DNA from 4 places in the Halopseudomonas xinjiangensis genome. Region 4 is predicted to be linked to each of the others. Evidence: predicted binding sites of a transcription regulator. Region 4 holds the regulator's gene; each other region holds the start of a gene.
What was found. The regulator FliA, encoded in region 4, starts transcription of late flagellar genes. The targets are predictions, from matches to a motif close to CTAAAGTTTNNNNNNNNNNNGCCGNTAA.

Region 1 (4,212 bases), 180 kb from region 4:
CTCCTTTGCTTGCTATCTGCTATCACTGTGGGATGTACTGGCGCTTGTAATAGTTCCGTAAAGATCGTCTGCGAAAATGTAAAGTTTTTCGGCGATCGGCAGACGTCACGCAGGGCGGCGATTGAGGGTGATCGCGGCGGGTCGCCACTGGCATCACGGGAGTTTGCAGAGGGGCCGTCAGTCCAGTTCGAGTGTGTAGCTGATGACTACCCGCGCTTCGTCAATGTCGGGCTGGTCGGCAAGGTTGCTGCGCAGGCTGGCATGGCGCAGGGTTAACGTCAGGTTCCGAAGGGGCCCGTCGTCTGGCTGGAAGTCCAGTCGCAGGTCTCTTTCCCATTCGCCGCTATCGCCGCCTTGTGGTGACCGTATGCCGCGTCCGCTCAGGTAGGCGCCGGAAAACTTCAGGCCGGGCATGCCGATGTCGTCGAACTTATAGGTGTATTCGGCCAGCCAGGTGCGTTCGCCAGCACGCTGGAACTTGCCGACTTGCGCGTAGGTGATCAGATACACCGACGCGCCATCGCCATTGTCCACATAAGGGAAATCACTGTCGCCATTTACCCACTGATGACCGAGTCCGAAGCGATGCATTCGGGTTTCATACGATAACGCCAGGCTTGCCGTCCGGTTGTCGACCTCGCCGATGGTGGCGCCTTCGGCATACACGCCACGCGCGCCATATTCACTATTTCCCGCAGCGTTGGCGCCCCTTCCCGAGCTGTGGAACAGTCGCACATCGACCCCAAGTTCACCTTCGGCAAGCGCGATGGCGTGTTCGAGACCGATGAAGTGCTGCAGGTAGTAGTCGCGGAGTTCCGCTGCGAAATACGTCAAGCTGGTGTCATCGAGTGGTTTGTAGGCGAGTCCGGCAAAGCGGAAACGGTTGGAGCCGGCGTCGCCACCGCGGATCTGCATGGGCTCGTAGTCCGCCGAGTTCCGCTGGCTGACCCTGTGGATCTGCCCGGCATGCAAGGTGGCGTCGTCGCGGATAGTCGATTCGAGCTGCGCGCCGCGAAAGGTTTGCGGCAGTATGCGGCTATCGTTGCGGATCAGCACGGGCAGATCAGGTTGCAGCGCGCCTAGTCGCAGTTCGCTGTTCCACGCTCGGGCCTTGGCGGTGGGATCGATGCGGCCAAACTCGCTGGCGGCCTTGCCACCTTCCAGCGGGAACAGGTCGCCCGGCTCGCGTGTGGAGCCTGGCTTGTCTGAGCGGCCGCCACCATCCAGCCGAAAGCCGAACTGGCCCAATACATCCACGCCGAATCCGACGGTGCCAGGCGTGTATCCCGATTCCAGATCGAGAATGACGCCTTGCCCCCATTCTTCCACGCGAGAGTAGTCAGGGTCGCCGCTGCGCTGGTCCTGATTGATATAGAAGTTGCGCAGTTCGAGTTCAACGCTGCCATCCGCAATCGGATCTGCCACGGCGCTCGTCGAATACACCGAAGCGCAGACCACCAGCGCCGCGAGACGCTCAGCGTGCTGCTTCATACAGCGGCATGACGCGGGGGATGGCCTCTTTCAGCTTTTCGATACGCCCGCCAGGCGACGGGTGAGTGCTTAGGAATGCCGGCGGGTTGCCCTGCGATGCGCCGGCCATCTTCTGCCACAGGCTCACCGCGGCGTTTGGATCATAACCAGCGCGGGCGGCTAGCTCGAGACCGATCAAATCGGCTTCGGATTCGTTGGAGCGGCTGTTGGGCAGCATCAATCCATACTGCACGGCCATGTCTGCTGCCTGCATGGACATCTGGCCGAGACCGAACAGCGCCCCAACCACTTGCGTACCCATCTGCGTCGTGTAGGCGCGCGAAATAGCCTCGCGTCCGTGTTCGCGCAGCGCGTGAGCGATTTCGTGGCCCATGATCTGAGCGATTTCCGCGTCGGTCAGATCCAGTCGCTCGATAATGCCGCTGAAGAACAGGATCTTGCCGCCAGGCATGCAACTGGCGTTTAGCTGCTCGTCGGTGATGACGTTCACTTCCCAGTTCCAGTCGCGAGCGTCGGGACGGAAGGCTTCGACAGTCGGAATCAGCTCACCGGCGATGCGCCGAACGCGTTTGACCATGGCATCCTTGGTGTTCAGCACATTCTGCGCCTTGGCCTCGGCGAGGATCTTCTGGTACGACTCGGCGGCCATCTGGTCGACCTGAGTGGCGGACAGCGAACTGAACATGTACTGGTCGCGATCGACGCCGACCGCGCCGCCCTGCGTCGTCTGTACCGATTCACAGCCAACCAGGCCGGCTACTGCGAGACACACGAGAAAACGATTGCGCATGGATGTGGTTCCTTCAACCTGACAGTGCACTGATTATGGAGCATTAAGCGCAGCCGGCAAGCACCGGCATGTTGCGAGACTTTGTCGAAATGGTCCTGAAGATTTGTCCTGCGGTGCCGATAAGGGTTCAACGGTGCTTCCGCTTCAGAGGTCTCTTCATGCGATTCAAATCCATCCAGCTTTCCATCACCGCACTCGCCGGCGCCTGCCTGTTCGTCGCGGTGGGGATCATGACACTTTTCGGCTTGTACTCGGCGGAACGGAACCAGCAATTCGTGCAGGAGCACAGCGAGCAACTAGTTACCCGGCTGATTGAACAACGGCTGACCTCCATCGCCAGCAGCGAGGCTGAGCGCATTCGTAGGCGCCTGGAATACCCGCTGACCGTCGCTAGTCAGCTGGCGATGCTCAATCAAATGCTCGGTGAGCTCGAAGGCGACGGTACGCCCAGCCTGATGATGCCGCGCGAAGAGATGAGCCGAGTGACTCAGCGCATGCTGCAGAGCAATCCGGACCTGCTCGGGCTGTACGTCGCCTGGGAGCCGAATTCGCTCGACGAAATGGACGAGTATTACCAAGGGGTCACGACCGACGGCTACGATGGCAGCGGCCGCTTCATGCCCTGGTGGTACCGGGCCGCGGACGGTTCAATGGCGGTCGAGCCGCTGGAAGATCTTGAAAACGAGACGATCCTGGAAACCGGTGTTCGCGCCGGCGAATACTATTTATGCGCACGTGAGACGCAAAAAGCCTGCGTCATCGATCCCGCGCCCTATGAAGTGGGTGGAACGAAAGTCCTGTTGTCGTCGTTTGTCGCCCCGATCATGGTCGAAGGTGAATTCATGGGGGCGGTCGGCGCTGACCTGTCGCTGGATTTCATTCAGACCCTGCTGCAAGAGAGCAATAGTCATCTGTATGACGGCCGCGGGAAGCAAGCCTTGATCAGCAGCAATGGCCATTTGGTGGGCTATACGGGCACCGAGGGCAAGCCAGGCGATCCGGCAGCCAAGGTGCTCGATGCGCACGAAGTCGAGACTCTCAAGCGTCTCGGCAATGACATGACGTACGAACTCGATCCGGCCGGTGGCCATATCGAACTGATGATGCCGATCCGCATCAGTGGCACCTCGACGCGTTGGGTGCTTGTCATGACGTTGCCGTTGGACGCGGTCATGGCAGATCTGCAGTCGATGGGCGCGGCGATCGACGAACATCAGATCGACTCCACCATGACCATGGGCGCCATCGGCGTCGCTGTCGCCGTGCTGGGTCTGGTAGTGATGGGGATGGTTGGCTTGAGCCTGGCGCGTCCGGCGCGTCAGCTGGCAGCCATGCTTGAAGATATAGGACGGGGCGAAGGTGACCTGACCCGCCGTCTGCAGGTCAACCGGGCAGACGAGTTCGGTGCCATCGCCAGCGGCTTCAATGCGTTCCTGGACAAGCTCCAGCGAATGATTCGCGAAGTGGTCGGCTCGGTGCAGCAGGTCACCGACGCCTCGGAACATACCGCCGACATCGCCATCCGCACCAATGACGGCGTGCAGCGTCAGCTCAGCGAAATCGACCTGGTTGCCACAGCCGTGACCGAGATGACCGCAACGGCTCACGACGTCGCGCGCAATGCCGCGCTGGCGGCCGAGGCGGCGAACAATGCGGACGGCTCGGCGAACCACGGCCGTGAGGTGGTGAAGGCGACCGCCCAGACCATTCAGCACCTGGCGAGTGATATCCAGCGTGCGGTCGGCAGCGTCCAGACCCTGGCGCGTGACAGCGAGAATATCACCGGCATTCTCGATACCATTCGCGGTATAGCCGAGCAGACCAACCTGCTGGCACTCAATGCCGCCATCGAGGCAGCTCGGGCCGGCGAACAGGGGCGCGGCTTCGCTGTGGTGGCTGACGAAGTACGCAACCTGGCGCAGAAGACGCAG
Region 2 (4,212 bases), 310 kb from region 4:
CGCATCCTGTCCTGGCTTGAACGGCTGCTACCGGTCAATTACTGGCGCCTCTTCCCGGCGCTGGCCAAACCGGCCGCGCCATCCAACAACCGACCCTAACCATCCGGGAAGACATCGACATGAAGATCATTGGGATATTGGCAGTCATCGTTCTGCTGGTTCTGGCCGGACTCTGGCTGTTTACCCTGTTCACCGCCAAGCGGGTCGAAGCGGGCCTGCCCCCGGAAGGCCGGTTCGTCGAGGTCATGGGTGCCAGGTTACACGTCATCGAGGCCGGTAAGGGCCCCACCATTCTGCTGATCCACGGTCTGGGGGGCGTCGCGCGCAACTTCAACTATCAGGTACTCGGCGAACTCGCCACGCAGTTCCGGGTGGTGGCTGTAGACCGGCCTGGCAGCGGTTACTCCAGCCGTCACCGGCGCTCATCTGCCAGACTGGACGTGCAAGCCGATGTGATGGCCGGCCTGATTCAGGCGCTCGACCTGAGACGACCGCTGATCGTCGGTCACTCGCTGGGGGGAGCCGTCGCCCTCGCCACAGCGTTGCGACACCCGACCCAGGTCTCCGGCCTGGCGCTGGTCGCACCGCTGACGCATCTTCCGCAGGGCGTTTCGAAGGCGTTCGCTGGCCTGACCGTACGCCAGAGCTGGCTGCGCCGCCTGATCGCCTGGACCCTGGCGACGCCGATGACCATCCTCAACCGTGACAAGGTGATGAACATCGTATTCGGGCCGGAAGCCGCGCCGGAGGATTTTGGAGTACGTGGCGGGGGCTTTCTTGGACTGCGGCCCAGTCAGTTCATCGCTTCATCGCGTGATCTGAATGCACTGGAAGACGTCCTGCCGATGATGCAACAGCGCTACCCGACCCTTCAGCTGCCGATCTCGATACTCTACGGTCGCCAGGACCGCATCCTCGATCCTGCCGAACAGGGCCAGGCCTTGAAGGACATCGTGCCACAGGCGGAGCTGACACTGGTCGACGGCGGGCACATGCTTCCGATTACCCAACCGGAAGTGACCACCGAGTTCATCCGCAGCAGCCACGATAAGGTAGCTGCCGCTCCTCACTAGTCGTATCGGCCGGGTGCCTCATCGTGCCCGGCCGTTGCGTCTTTCCCTGTCAGGTTCTGAAGCGTCCCACCTGCTGCTGCAGTCCCGCCGCAAGGCGCGCCAACGATTCGCTGGCGTCACGGCTTTCCTCAGAGCTTTGCGCGGCCTGATTCGACAAGTCTCGAATGCCACTGATATTGCGGGCGATCTCCTCGGTCGTCTGGCTCTGCTCTTCACAGGCCGCAGCGATCTGGGCGGCCATATCGTTTATCCGCACCACCGACTGAGCCGTCTCGCCTAGCGAGCGCTCGGCGCCCGAGGCCTGTTCGACGCTCTCGGCTGCCAGCGCTGCGCTGCGCTGCATGACGCTTACCGCTTGAGCACTGCCCGTCTGCAAGCTTTGTATCATCTTCTGGATGTCCTGGGTCGAAGCCTGGGTACGGCCAGCCAATGCGCGGACTTCGTCGGCCACCACCGCAAAGCCGCGGCCCTGTTCGCCAGCGCGTGCTGCTTCGATGGCGGCATTCAGCGCCAGTAGATTGGTCTGCTCGGCAATCGCCTGAATAACGCTCAACACGCCGCCAATCCTGTCGCTGTCTTCCTCCAGGCGATTGATGACGCCTGCTGCTTCGGCGACGTCGCCAGCCAGTCTGCGCAGGGCTCCCATCGTCTGGCCCACCAGACCCGAAGCTGAATGCCCCTGAATATCTGCCTGGCGAGCTGCTTCGGCGGTGTTGTGTGCGTTACCGGAGACCTCGTGAATCGCCGCGCTCATTTCTGTCGCTGCCGTACTCACCTGGTCGATCGCCGAATATTGTTCGGTCACCAGCTGCTGCTGAGTGACGGCTATCGTACTCATCTGCTGGGAGGCAGAGGCCACCTGCAGAGTCGAGTCAGCTACCTGCTGAATCAGCACTTGCAGCTGTTCGAGGAATGTATTGACGCTGCTACCAAGCTGACCGATCTCATCGGTGGAGGTGACTTCGACACGTTTGGTGAGGTCTCCCTCGCCGTCCGCGATGTCGCGGATCCGACCGAGGATCGCGTTCAACGGCTTCAGGATTAGGCCAGGCAGGAACACGATCAACAGCGCGCAGATGGCCAGGCCGACCAGTACGACCGTAGTGAAGGTAGCCGTGTCGCGGGCGGTCGCCGCCTCGGCAGCAGCCAATTCTGCCGCGGCCTGACTATCGACCTGCTGGGTCATCTGATCGATCAGGTCTCGCGCCTGGCTGAACAGCTCATACGAGCTACCGAAGCTCAGTGCACGCGCTCGCTCGGCGTCGGCCGGCGCCACGCTGCGCGTCAACCCGACCACTTCATCGCTCGCCCGCTTCCAACTCTCGAACGCCTGGTAAAACCGCTGAGCCAGGGCCTGGCCCTGCGCGGAGTCGGTCTTGCCGGCATAGACCTTCACCCGATCCATGGCCTGCTGCAGATTGTCCCGATGCTCTGCTTCAAGCTCGGATCGGTTAGCGCTGCCCGCGAGCTGGACCAGCGTTCGCTCGGCCACCAGCGCCTGGTAAAGGTCTCGGTCGGCCTCGAGCAGGTTGGTAGCCTGCGGCAGGAGTTCGGAGGAAAACAGTTGCAGCCGCCCGGTCAGCTGGGAAACGGCGAGATAGGATACGGCCCCCAGCGTGCAGAAGAGCGCTACTAGCAAACCTAGGGGCAGCGTCAGCTTCCAACGGAAGCCAATATTGCGGAACAGCTTGAACATGGTCACTCCAGCGAAAGTCATCAGAGATGCTGGGGCCCGTTCGGGCAAAGTCCGTTTTACATCCAGCTTCTCCTATATCGGCGCAGTAACCCTACTCTTTAGACGGTCATCTCGCCTTGATCTGAATCAATGACGAAGACAGCCCGCCCCACCCTCACAGCACCACCAGGCGATTGGGCAGTTCGTTTCGCTCATGGGTGGCGGGGAGGTGCGTTTCGAGCTGCTTGCCACAGGCGTCGATGCACTCGATGAAACCTTCAAGCACCTGTCCCTGACGAACCCGCGTGGTGAAACGTTCGACAATCGCCTCCCAGACACTGTCGTCGATGTGGCTGGCAATGCCCCGATCGACCATGATTTCCACGTAACGCTCGGCCTCCGAGACGAAAATCAGCATACCGGTCTCGCCAGCGGTGTGGTGCAGATCAAGCTCGACGAACTTGCGACGTGCGAGATTGCTGGCCCGCCAATGCCTCACCGAACGCGGGATCAGGTTGGTGCCAATACGCGGGATGCGAAACAGCAACGCGAGCACCACGAAGGTGATCCACTGCACCAGCAACAGGTATCCGGCCCCGAGCAGCCCAGGCAAAAACAGCAGTGCGCCAGGCACGATCAGCGCAATGAGACTGGCCCATAATACCGGAATATAGCGATAGTCGTCGGCTTGCTCGGCGAGCACCGTGACCACCTCGGCGTCGGTCTTCAGCTCGATGCGGTCGATCGCCTCGGCGACCTGGCGCTGCTCTGCCTCAGTTAAAAGCGTCATATTGTGTCGTCCTTTGTTTTACCAGCCACCTGAAGCACCGCCGCCACCAAAGCCGCCGCCACCACCACCGAATCCACCACCGCCGCCAAAGCCGCCACCGCCGCCACGCCCCATCCCACCAAGCAGCGCACCGGCGAGCAGCGCGCGACCGAAACGACCGCGCCGGCCACCACGTCCACCACGCCCGCCACCCAGCATGCCGAGCACGACGAACAGCAATAGGATGAAGATGCCTACCGGAGGTTGATCCGGCCGCTGACCAACAGGCCGCTGGGCTGGCACCCGCAATGGATCGCCGCCCAACACACTGACTATCGCCTGGGTGCCCTCGACGATGCCCCGTTCAAATTCGCCTTCGCGAAACGCAGGCAGCAGGATACGGTTGATGATGATCGACGACTGCGCGTCGGTCAGTCGACCTTCCAGACCATAGCCGACTTCAATCCGAACCAGACGATCATCTCGCGCCACGATCAGCAAAGCACCATTGTCTTCGCCTTCCTGACCGATGCCCCAGCTACGACCGAGCTCGACGCCGTATTCTTCGATGCTCTGCCCCTGCAGATCAGGAACGGTGACCACCACGACCTGCTCGCTGGTCGCCTGTTCGTGCGCGGCAAGCATCTGCGTCAACCGCGCTTCGGCCTGAGTATCGAGCAGTTCGGCCTGATCCA
Region 3 (4,212 bases), 1.4 Mb from region 4:
CGAGATTGCTCCGCTCGAACTCGTCTATGGACATGCTCAGCGAGTACGGCTCCTGGCCCGAAGAACAGGCCGCCGACCAGATGCGCAGCCGTTGCCCGGGGTTGCTCTGGATGAACTCGGGGATAAGCTTGGTCTTGAGCACCTCGAACGGGTAGACGTCGCGAAACCACAACGTCTCGTTGGTGGTCATGGCGTCGATCACCGATTCGCGCAGCCCGCCACGCGGGTTCGCCTGAATCCGCGCGATGAGCTCGCCCAATGACTTGATACGTTCCTGCTCGAGGAGCCGATTCAGCCGGCTGGCCACGAGATACTGCTTGTTGTCCCCCAGAACGATGCCACAGGCTTTTTCAAGGAAATCCCGGAATTGCTGAAAATCGTTTGCAGAGGTCACTCAACCCGCCCTATCTCATTGATGTGCCGGCATCATGCGCCTGCAGCGTCGCGCTGGGCATGCAACCGATCGATTACTCGCTTGGCCAGTTCGTCCGGTTTGAACTTGGCAAGGAATTCGTCTGCTCCGACCTTCTTTACCATCGCCTGATTGAACACGCCCGATAGCGAAGTGTGCAGCATGATGTGCAGCTTGCTCATCCGCGGATCATTGCGCACTTCGGCGGTCAGCGTATAACCGTCCATTTCCGGCATCTCGATATCAGACACCATCATAAGCAGATGTTTCGAGACGTCTTCGCCCCGTTCGGCTAATTCCCGCAGCCAGTCCAACGCCTGACGACCATCGTTGAGCGCAACGATTTCAACGCCAACCTCTTGCAGACAGCGTGCAACCTGTTTCCGAGCCACGGTCGAGTCATCGACGATCAACACCTTGCGCGACACGGCTTCCGCCTGGGTCTGCGCATCAATCACTCCGGCGGAAATGTTTTCTACGGTCGGCACTACTTCGGCGAGAATCTTCTCCACGTCAATGATTTCAACCGTTTTGTCATCTACCCGCGTCACTGCGGTCAGGTAATGATCGCGACCGGTGCCACGTGGCGGCGGATGGATCTCGGACCAGTTCATGTTGACGATGCGCTCTACCGAGCGAACCAGGAACCCCTGAACCCGATAGTTGTATTCGGTAATAATGACAAAGGCAGTGCTGAGATCACTCAGCCCCGGCCCACCGGTAGCCTTGTTCAGGTCGATGATTGGCAACGTGCCGCCGCGGATATGCGCGACACCGCGAACGACCGGGTTCAGCTTCGGCAACAAGGTCAGTTTGGGGCATTGCAGCACCTCTTTGACCTTGAAAACGTTGATGCCATATAGCTGATTGCCGGCTAGCCGGAACAGCAGTAATTCAAGTCTATTCTGTCCGACCAGCTGGGTACGCTGGTTGACCGAGTCCATAACGCCAGCCATGGGCGCCTCCTCGTTATTACGCGCGGCGGTACGTTTCTTGCTTCCGCTACAGGAAAGCGACAGTAACTTGGCGCCACCCGTTTTGTCATCAGGGCTAATTGTATGCGTTTTATCAGGCACTGCGCGGCGTTGGCGATATTTTTTTCCGCCGGCTCCTCCGCGAATCCTCTGATCGAACAGCTTATCGGCACGACCGAGGCTTTTCTTGAGGAACAAGCCGAACGTCATGTTTCGGCGAGCGCTCGCGACGCCCGCTACGAGATCGAAGTCGGGCGATTGGACCCCCGTTTGCGGCTACCTCTTTGCCCGCCGGAGGCCATCGCAGCGACACTGGAAAGTCCCGCTGCACCCGTCGGCCGGGTGACGGTACGGGTGAGCTGTGAGAGCGACGAGGCACGTTGGCGGCTCTTCGTGCCGGCCAAGGTGAGCCTCTTCGAGCAGGTGCTGGTTACCCGGCGTCCGCTCGCACGGCATGAAGTCATCCAGCCGACCGACATGGCGTTGCTGGAAAGAGATGTGGGCCTACTCGGCGATCAATATCTCACCGATCCTGCACAGGCCCTGGGCAAGCGAGCAAAGCGCCAGCTACCCGGCGACACGGTAATCGGATCCAATCATCTGGAAAACGATGAAGTGGTCAAGCGTGGCGACAAGGTGGTAATCAGCGCAGCGAACAGCCAGATTTCGGTGCGCATGCCAGGAGAAGCCCTGCAGGCCGGAACTGTAGGCAGCCAGATCCGCGTGCGAAACACGCGCTCCGGGAGGGTCGTCACAGCGAGGATTATCGCGCCCGGGCAGGTAGAAGTAGCGATGTGACCGGCGAACCGTTTCGGCTATACTGCTGTCCGATATCCAGAAGCTTCGCAGAAGCCTGCAACGTGATTCAGGTCGCATAGTTTTTTCCTAAAGTTTTTCCTGCATCGGCCGTTACTGATGTTAGTAAAACATTCAAAGTTCTGAGGACCTGTAGAATGGTTATTGACTTCAACGCCCCTAACGGAGCCAACAATAGCGGTCGGACCGGCCAGGCTGGTGCGTCCTCCGTCAAGCGCGATTCCGATGTAGAGAATGCCCGCGGTGCGGAGAAGACTCCGGAGCAGAAGCAGCCGGTCGGCGAGTCGTCGGTCAAGCTGAGCGAGCAGGCACAACAATTGAAATCGATAGAAGAACGTCTGCGCCAGCTGCCCGAGGTGGATAACGAGCGTGTCGCTCAGATTCGCCAGGCCGTGGCAGATGGCAGCTACAAGCCGGATAGCAGCCGCATTGCGGACAAGCTCCTGGCGCTGGAAACCCGCTAAGGTTCCGGTTTCTGATGGCCACGGTCAGTGGAGATGACAGATGATCGATCTGCAAACAATATTCGACCAGGCCGTCCAGGATTGTCAGCTGTTTCTCGAGCTTCTTGACCGCGAGCAGGATGCGCTTGCTCGTCATGATATGACCGAGCTGGAACGCTTGCTCGACGCCAAGTCTCCCATCATCAAGGCGCTCTCTCTGCATGACCAGGCCATCGCCGGTTGGTGCCAACAGGCTGGAAAACAGGCTGAGCAGACCATGGAAGGCTTCATCGACTCGCTCGGGCAGCCACAGCTGCGCCAGGACTACGAGGCGTTCCGCGCTGCCTTGCTGCGCTGCCAGGATGCCAATCAACGTAATGCCAGACTGGTCCGCCACAGCCAGCATGCAACCACCCATCTCATCGATCTGCTACGTAATCAGGGCGAGTCGAGCCAGAGCGTCTACGATCGCCAGGGGCTGACCAGCCGCGCCGGCTCGCAGCGCCCGCTAACCAAAGCCTGACTGGCCGCTTCGGATAACCATCATGTGTACCGCCTTGCTGTATAGTAGCGGCACAATCACAACGGATGTCGAGAGCCAGCAGTACCATGCTATTTGAACAGGAAGTGGGTCCTCAGCCCCCTCGGGACGTTCGTTCCCAGATCGAAATCACCTCGCTCTTGAAGACGCTACAACAGTCGCGCGACCCACTTATGGTGACCTTCTCTGAGCGGGCGCAGAAGTTTCAGAGCTTCATCGTCAATATCGACTCCGCCTCAGGGATGCTTTGGATCGACGAGCTGATCCCACGCGAAGGCGACCGCTACGTCGAACAAGGAGAGTCCTTTCGCATCGATGCGTGGCATGAAGGGGTTCATATGCGCTGGAGCTGCGCAGGTGCGCAGAAAGTTGTGTTCGAAAACGCTCCCGCGTACAGCGCGCCGCTTCCCGCAGACATGATCTACCACCAGAAACGCGGGGCGTTTCGTGCTGCCGTACATCGTTCGCTTGAGACGAAGGTGGGCCTGATCAAGCAACAACGCCAACATCAGATTCTCGGGGAGCTTGCGGACATCTCCGCGACAGGCTGTAAAGCGCGCTTCGTTGGCGACTTGCGCAATCAGGTAACCCCCGGAGAGCTGCACGAACAAAGCTTCGTCGAACTGCCCGATGCAGGTCGCATCGGCCTGACGGTAGAAGTCCGCCATATCGTTTACGACGAAGCCGCGGGCGAAAGCCACGTCGGTTTACGCTTCCATCAGCCCCCACCCAGCGCTCAACGACAGATAGATAGGTACGTCAACACGCTACAGCGCGAAGCGCGGCGCCTTGAGAAAGAAGATCTGTTTTAAGCTTCAGGCAGGACGATGCTCGTCTTCGTCCTGCCGACGCGCGCTGTACGCGTCCCCTTCGTCCAGCATCTGCTCTGCCACAATGTGCTCATCGACTCGCGGATCGATAGCCGCAGCCAACGGCGAGCTGACCAGGTTACCTGCAGCAGGCATATAGTGGATCGGTGCCTCTTCGACCAGATGCTCACCCGTCACCCGACCCGGGCGAACCTGT
Region 4 (4,212 bases):
CTGGCGGCACGTTATGTACTCAAGCACGGCAGCCAGCACGTGGCACTGGTAACGATGGACACCTATCGTATAGGTGCGCATGAGCAACTGCGCACGCTGGGCCGCATTCTCAATGTGCCGGTGCGTGTGGTTGACGAGCAGAACAGTCTGAGTGATGTGCTCGACGAGTTCACCGGCAAGCGACTGGTTCTGGTGGATACCGCTGGTCTTCAGGCTCAGGATCCACAACTGCGTGGACAACTCGGCGAGCTGGCTGCGCAGGGCAAGCGGGTCAAAACCATGCTCGTTCTGGCTGCCACCAGTCAGTACCGGGTACTCAAGGCGGCTTTTCACAATTACCGCGCCTGTGGCTTGTCCGGCTGTATCCTGACCAAGGTCGACGAAGCCGCCACTTTGGGCGAATCCCTAGGGCTGGCTATGGAACAGGGTTTGCCGGTAGCCTATCTGGCAGATGGCCAGCGTATTCCAGACGACATCAGCAAGGCTGTGGGTCACCAGTTGGTTAGCCGGGCAGTCAGCCTGGCAGGCAACGAAGCCCCGGCAGATCAGGCCATGGCCGACGTGTTTGCGGGTATATTGCATACCCAGCGGGCAAGCTAATGAATTTCAAGACAAGGTAATCGACACAGATGGCCATCAAACATCCGGTTCAGGTTATCGCGGTCACCGGCGGTAAGGGCGGGATCGGCAAAACCAACGTTTCGGTCAACCTCAGCCTGGCACTGGCTGACCTGGGCCGTCGCGTTGTACTGCTTGATGCCGACCTTGGCCTGGCCAACGTCGACGTCCTGCTCGGTATCAAACCCAAGGCAACGCTCGCCGACGTGCTGGAAGGCACCTGCGATCTGCGCGACGTGCTGATCACCGGCCCGGGCGGAATCCGCATCGTTCCGGCCGCCTCGGGCGCCGCGAAAATGGTCAACCTCAACCCGCAGCAGCATGCGGGATTGATCCAGGCATTCAGCGACATCGGCGACAATCTTGACGTGCTCATCGTCGACACCGCCGCGGGGATCGGTGATTCGGTCGTCAGCTTCGTGCGCGCGGCTCAGGAAGTACTGGTCGTTGTCTGCGACGAGCCGACCTCGATCACCGATGCTTACGCGCTGATCAAATTGCTCAACCGCGATTACGGCATGACTCGTTTCCGCGTGCTCGCCAACATGGTGAATACGCCGCAGGAAGGCCGTACGGTGTTTGCTAAACTGACCAAAGTGACAGACCGCTTCCTGGATGTCGCGCTGCAGTACGTCGGCGCGGTGCCCTTCGACGAAGCGGTGCGCAAGGCAGTCCAGAAGCAGCGTGCGGTGTATGACGCATTCCCGCGCAGCAAGGCTTCCATCGCCATCCGTGGCATTGCGCAAAAAGTGGATTCCTGGCCCCTGCCTGCCAACCCACGTGGGCACCTGGAGTTCTTTGTCGAACGTCTGGTGCAGCAGACAGGGTCGGGGCTATGAACGCATCGGCCAGTGGAGTACGCATGTATACCCGCGCCCAAAGTTCTGCCGAATATCAGGATCGTCTTGTCGAGCAATTCGCTCCCCTGGTCAAACGTATCGCCTATCACCTGCTGGGCAGGTTGCCGTCGAGCGTTCAGGTCGAGGATCTGATGCAGGCCGGCATGATCGGTCTGCTCGAAGCGTCAAAAAAATTCGATCACGGTAAAGGTGCAAGCTTCGAGACCTACGCTGGCATCCGCATCCGCGGAGCCATGCTCGACGAGGTGCGCAAGGGTGACTGGGCTCCGCGCTCAGTCCACCGCAACACACGTATGGTCAGCGACGCAGTACGTGCCGTTGAAGGTCGTTTGGGCCGTGACGCTAAAGATCACGAGATCGCTGCCGAACTCAATATGAGTCTCGACGATTATTACTCGATTCTCAACGATACCAGCGGCAGCAAACTGTTCAGTTTCGAGGATCTGCTCGAATCGGGCGGGGAGGCCGACGCGCACGCCGATCACGAGCCCTACGGCGGGCTTCAGGACGAGCGATTCCGGTCGGCGCTGGTCCAGGCTATCGATGGCCTGCCCGAGCGGGAGCGGTTGCTGTTATCGCTGTATTACGACGAAGAACTGAATCTCAAGGAAATCGGTGCCGTCCTCGGCGTCAGCGAGTCCCGTGTGAGCCAGTTGCACAGTCAGTGCGCGGCACGCCTGCGGGCGCGTCTGGCAGACTGGCGCAACGATTGATTTTATCGCCAGCATCCGGACAATGCCCGGGTAGCCAGCACACCGCAACAACGACAAGGCTGGCAAGGCCATTAGCATCTGATTAGCGAGTGCGAACCTGCACTTTCCCTGGTTTGTACGGAGGTCGACTTGGACAAGAACATGAAGATCCTCATCGTTGATGATTTTTCGACGATGAGACGTATTATCAAGAACCTGCTGCGCGACCTGGGGTTCACCAACACGGCCGAGGCCGATGATGGCAATACCGCCTTGCCGATGCTGCAGAGCGGTGGTTTCGACTTTCTGGTTACCGACTGGAACATGCCGGGCATGAGCGGCATCGACCTGCTTCGGGCCGTGCGCGCCGACGACCGTCTCAAGCATCTTCCGGTGCTGATGGTTACCGCCGAAGCCAAGCGCGACCAGATCATCGAGGCCGCACAAGCCGGCGTGAACGGCTATGTGGTCAAACCGTTCACCGCGCAGGCGCTGAAGGAAAAGATCGAAAAGATTTTCGAGCGAGTCCAGGCAAAGTAATCCGGGGTACAGGTTATGGCTTTAAGCAAGGATCCCGGCCAGGCGACTGCTCAGGAATTTGAACACTCTCTCAAGGATAACGCGCGGCAACTGGTCGAGTTTCTCGAAAAAGGCCAGTTCGGCGAAGCCATCCTCGTCATCCACGCCATCAATCAGGCGCGCGATCGTGGGCTTTACCACGAAGTCGGGCAACTGACTCGTGCGCTGCACAACTCCATCGTGAATTTCCAGATCGACACATCTCACGCGCTGGGTGACAGCGGCGAAGTGTCAAAGATATCCGATGCGTCCGATCGGCTCGACTATGTCGTCAAGCTGACCGACAAGGCGGCCAACCGCACCATGGATCTGGTGGAAAGTAGCGCACCTATCGTCTCGGATCTTGGTCAGGAAGCGTCCGCGCTCAAGGCTGACTGGGATCGTCTGCAGCGCCGCGAAATGGCCGCCACCGAATTCCGCGACCTGTACAGGCGGATTGGCGAGTTTCTCGAAAAGACCGAGAAATCCAGTGCACAGGTGTCCTCGCATCTTAACGACATCCTCATCGCGCAGGATTATCAGGATCTCACCGGACAGGTGATCAAGCGTGTCACCGCGCTGGTTCATGATGTCGAGGAAAGCCTGGTCAATCTGGTGCGTATGGCTGGTCAGGTCGACCGCCTCGCGGGTATCGATCATGCCGAGCCCAAGCGTGAGGAGAAAAAAACCTCGGACAGGGGTGAAGGTCCGCAGATTCATGCCGATATAAGAGAAGACGTGGTTTCTGGACAAGACGAAGTTGATGATCTTCTGTCCAGCCTTGGCTTCTAGGGGAGTGGGTGCATGAGTTTCGACGCGGATGAAGAGATCCTCCAGGACTTCCTGGTGGAAGCCGGAGAGATCCTCGAATTATTGTCCGAGCAGTTGGTGGAGCTGGAAAACCGTCCCGAGGATACGGACCTGCTCAACGCCATCTTTCGCGGTTTCCATACCGTCAAGGGCGGGGCCGGATTCCTCCAGCTCGATGCTCTGGTCGCCTGCTGCCATATCGCCGAGAACGTCTTCGACATCCTTCGCAAGGGTGAGCGTCAGGTCACCTCGGAACTGATGGACGTGGTGTTGCAGGCGCTGGATGCGGTCAACGGGATGTTTGCCGAAGTGCGTGAAGGCGAAGACCCGACGCCGGCTGATCCGGAGCTGCTCGCGGCCTTGTCTGTCCTCGCACAGCCCGCCGGTGAAGAGATTATCGCATCGCCTGTGGTCGCGGCGGTTCCGGCCATGGAGCTGGAAGCTGTTGCAGCTGAAGGCGACGATGCCGACGGCGACATCACCGATGACGAATTCGAACAGTTGCTCGATGCCCTGCATGGTGGTGAGCCTGCTGCTCCCACCCCAGCCAGTCCCGTCTCTGCAGCGACCGGCGAACCCGCCGTTGCTGCTTCCGGGGACGAGATCACCGACGATGAATTCGAGGCGCTGCTCGATCAGTTGCATGGTACGGGCAAGCCGCCGGTCGTGACCGA

Region 1: a site for FliA is predicted at 2,377-2,404, ahead of BLT85_RS02370 (methyl-accepting chemotaxis protein). Genes of this name have one in related genera too.
Region 2: a site for FliA is predicted at 2,844-2,871, ahead of BLT85_RS04555 (methyl-accepting chemotaxis protein). Genes of this name have one in related genera too.
Region 3: a site for FliA is predicted at 2,272-2,299, ahead of flgM (flagellar biosynthesis anti-sigma factor FlgM). Genes of this name have one in related genera too.

What each region holds. Positions count from the first base shown of each region.
Region 1 is NZ_LT629736.1:518,642-522,853, forward strand. Features, by position in the region: gene BLT85_RS02360 (OprD family outer membrane porin) at 178-1,491, opposite strand; gene BLT85_RS02365 (M48 family metallopeptidase) at 1,475-2,281, opposite strand; gene BLT85_RS02370 (methyl-accepting chemotaxis protein) at 2,440-4,212, shown strand, end outside.
Region 2 is NZ_LT629736.1:1,008,439-1,012,650, reverse strand. Features, by position in the region: gene BLT85_RS04565 (SDR family NAD(P)-dependent oxidoreductase) at 1-99, shown strand, start outside; gene BLT85_RS04560 (alpha/beta fold hydrolase) at 120-1,073, shown strand; gene BLT85_RS04555 (methyl-accepting chemotaxis protein) at 1,123-2,769, opposite strand; gene BLT85_RS04550 (TPM domain-containing protein) at 2,924-3,538, opposite strand; gene BLT85_RS04545 (TPM domain-containing protein) at 3,557-4,212, opposite strand, start outside.
Region 3 is NZ_LT629736.1:2,127,669-2,131,880, forward strand. Features, by position in the region: gene BLT85_RS09720 (CheR family methyltransferase) at 1-394, opposite strand, end outside; gene BLT85_RS09725 (chemotaxis protein CheV) at 427-1,368, opposite strand; gene flgA (flagellar basal body P-ring formation chaperone FlgA) at 1,471-2,184, shown strand; gene flgM (flagellar biosynthesis anti-sigma factor FlgM) at 2,340-2,666, shown strand; gene BLT85_RS09740 (flagella synthesis protein FlgN) at 2,707-3,168, shown strand; gene BLT85_RS09745 (flagellar brake protein) at 3,255-3,998, shown strand; gene BLT85_RS09750 (MFS transporter) at 4,002-4,212, opposite strand, start outside.
Region 4 is NZ_LT629736.1:696,002-700,213, forward strand. Features, by position in the region: gene flhF (flagellar biosynthesis protein FlhF) at 1-600, shown strand, start outside; gene fleN (flagellar synthesis regulator FleN) at 630-1,457, shown strand; gene BLT85_RS03190 (RNA polymerase sigma factor FliA) at 1,454-2,191, shown strand; gene BLT85_RS03195 (chemotaxis response regulator CheY) at 2,333-2,710, shown strand; gene BLT85_RS03200 (protein phosphatase CheZ) at 2,726-3,520, shown strand; gene BLT85_RS03205 (chemotaxis protein CheA) at 3,533-4,212, shown strand, end outside.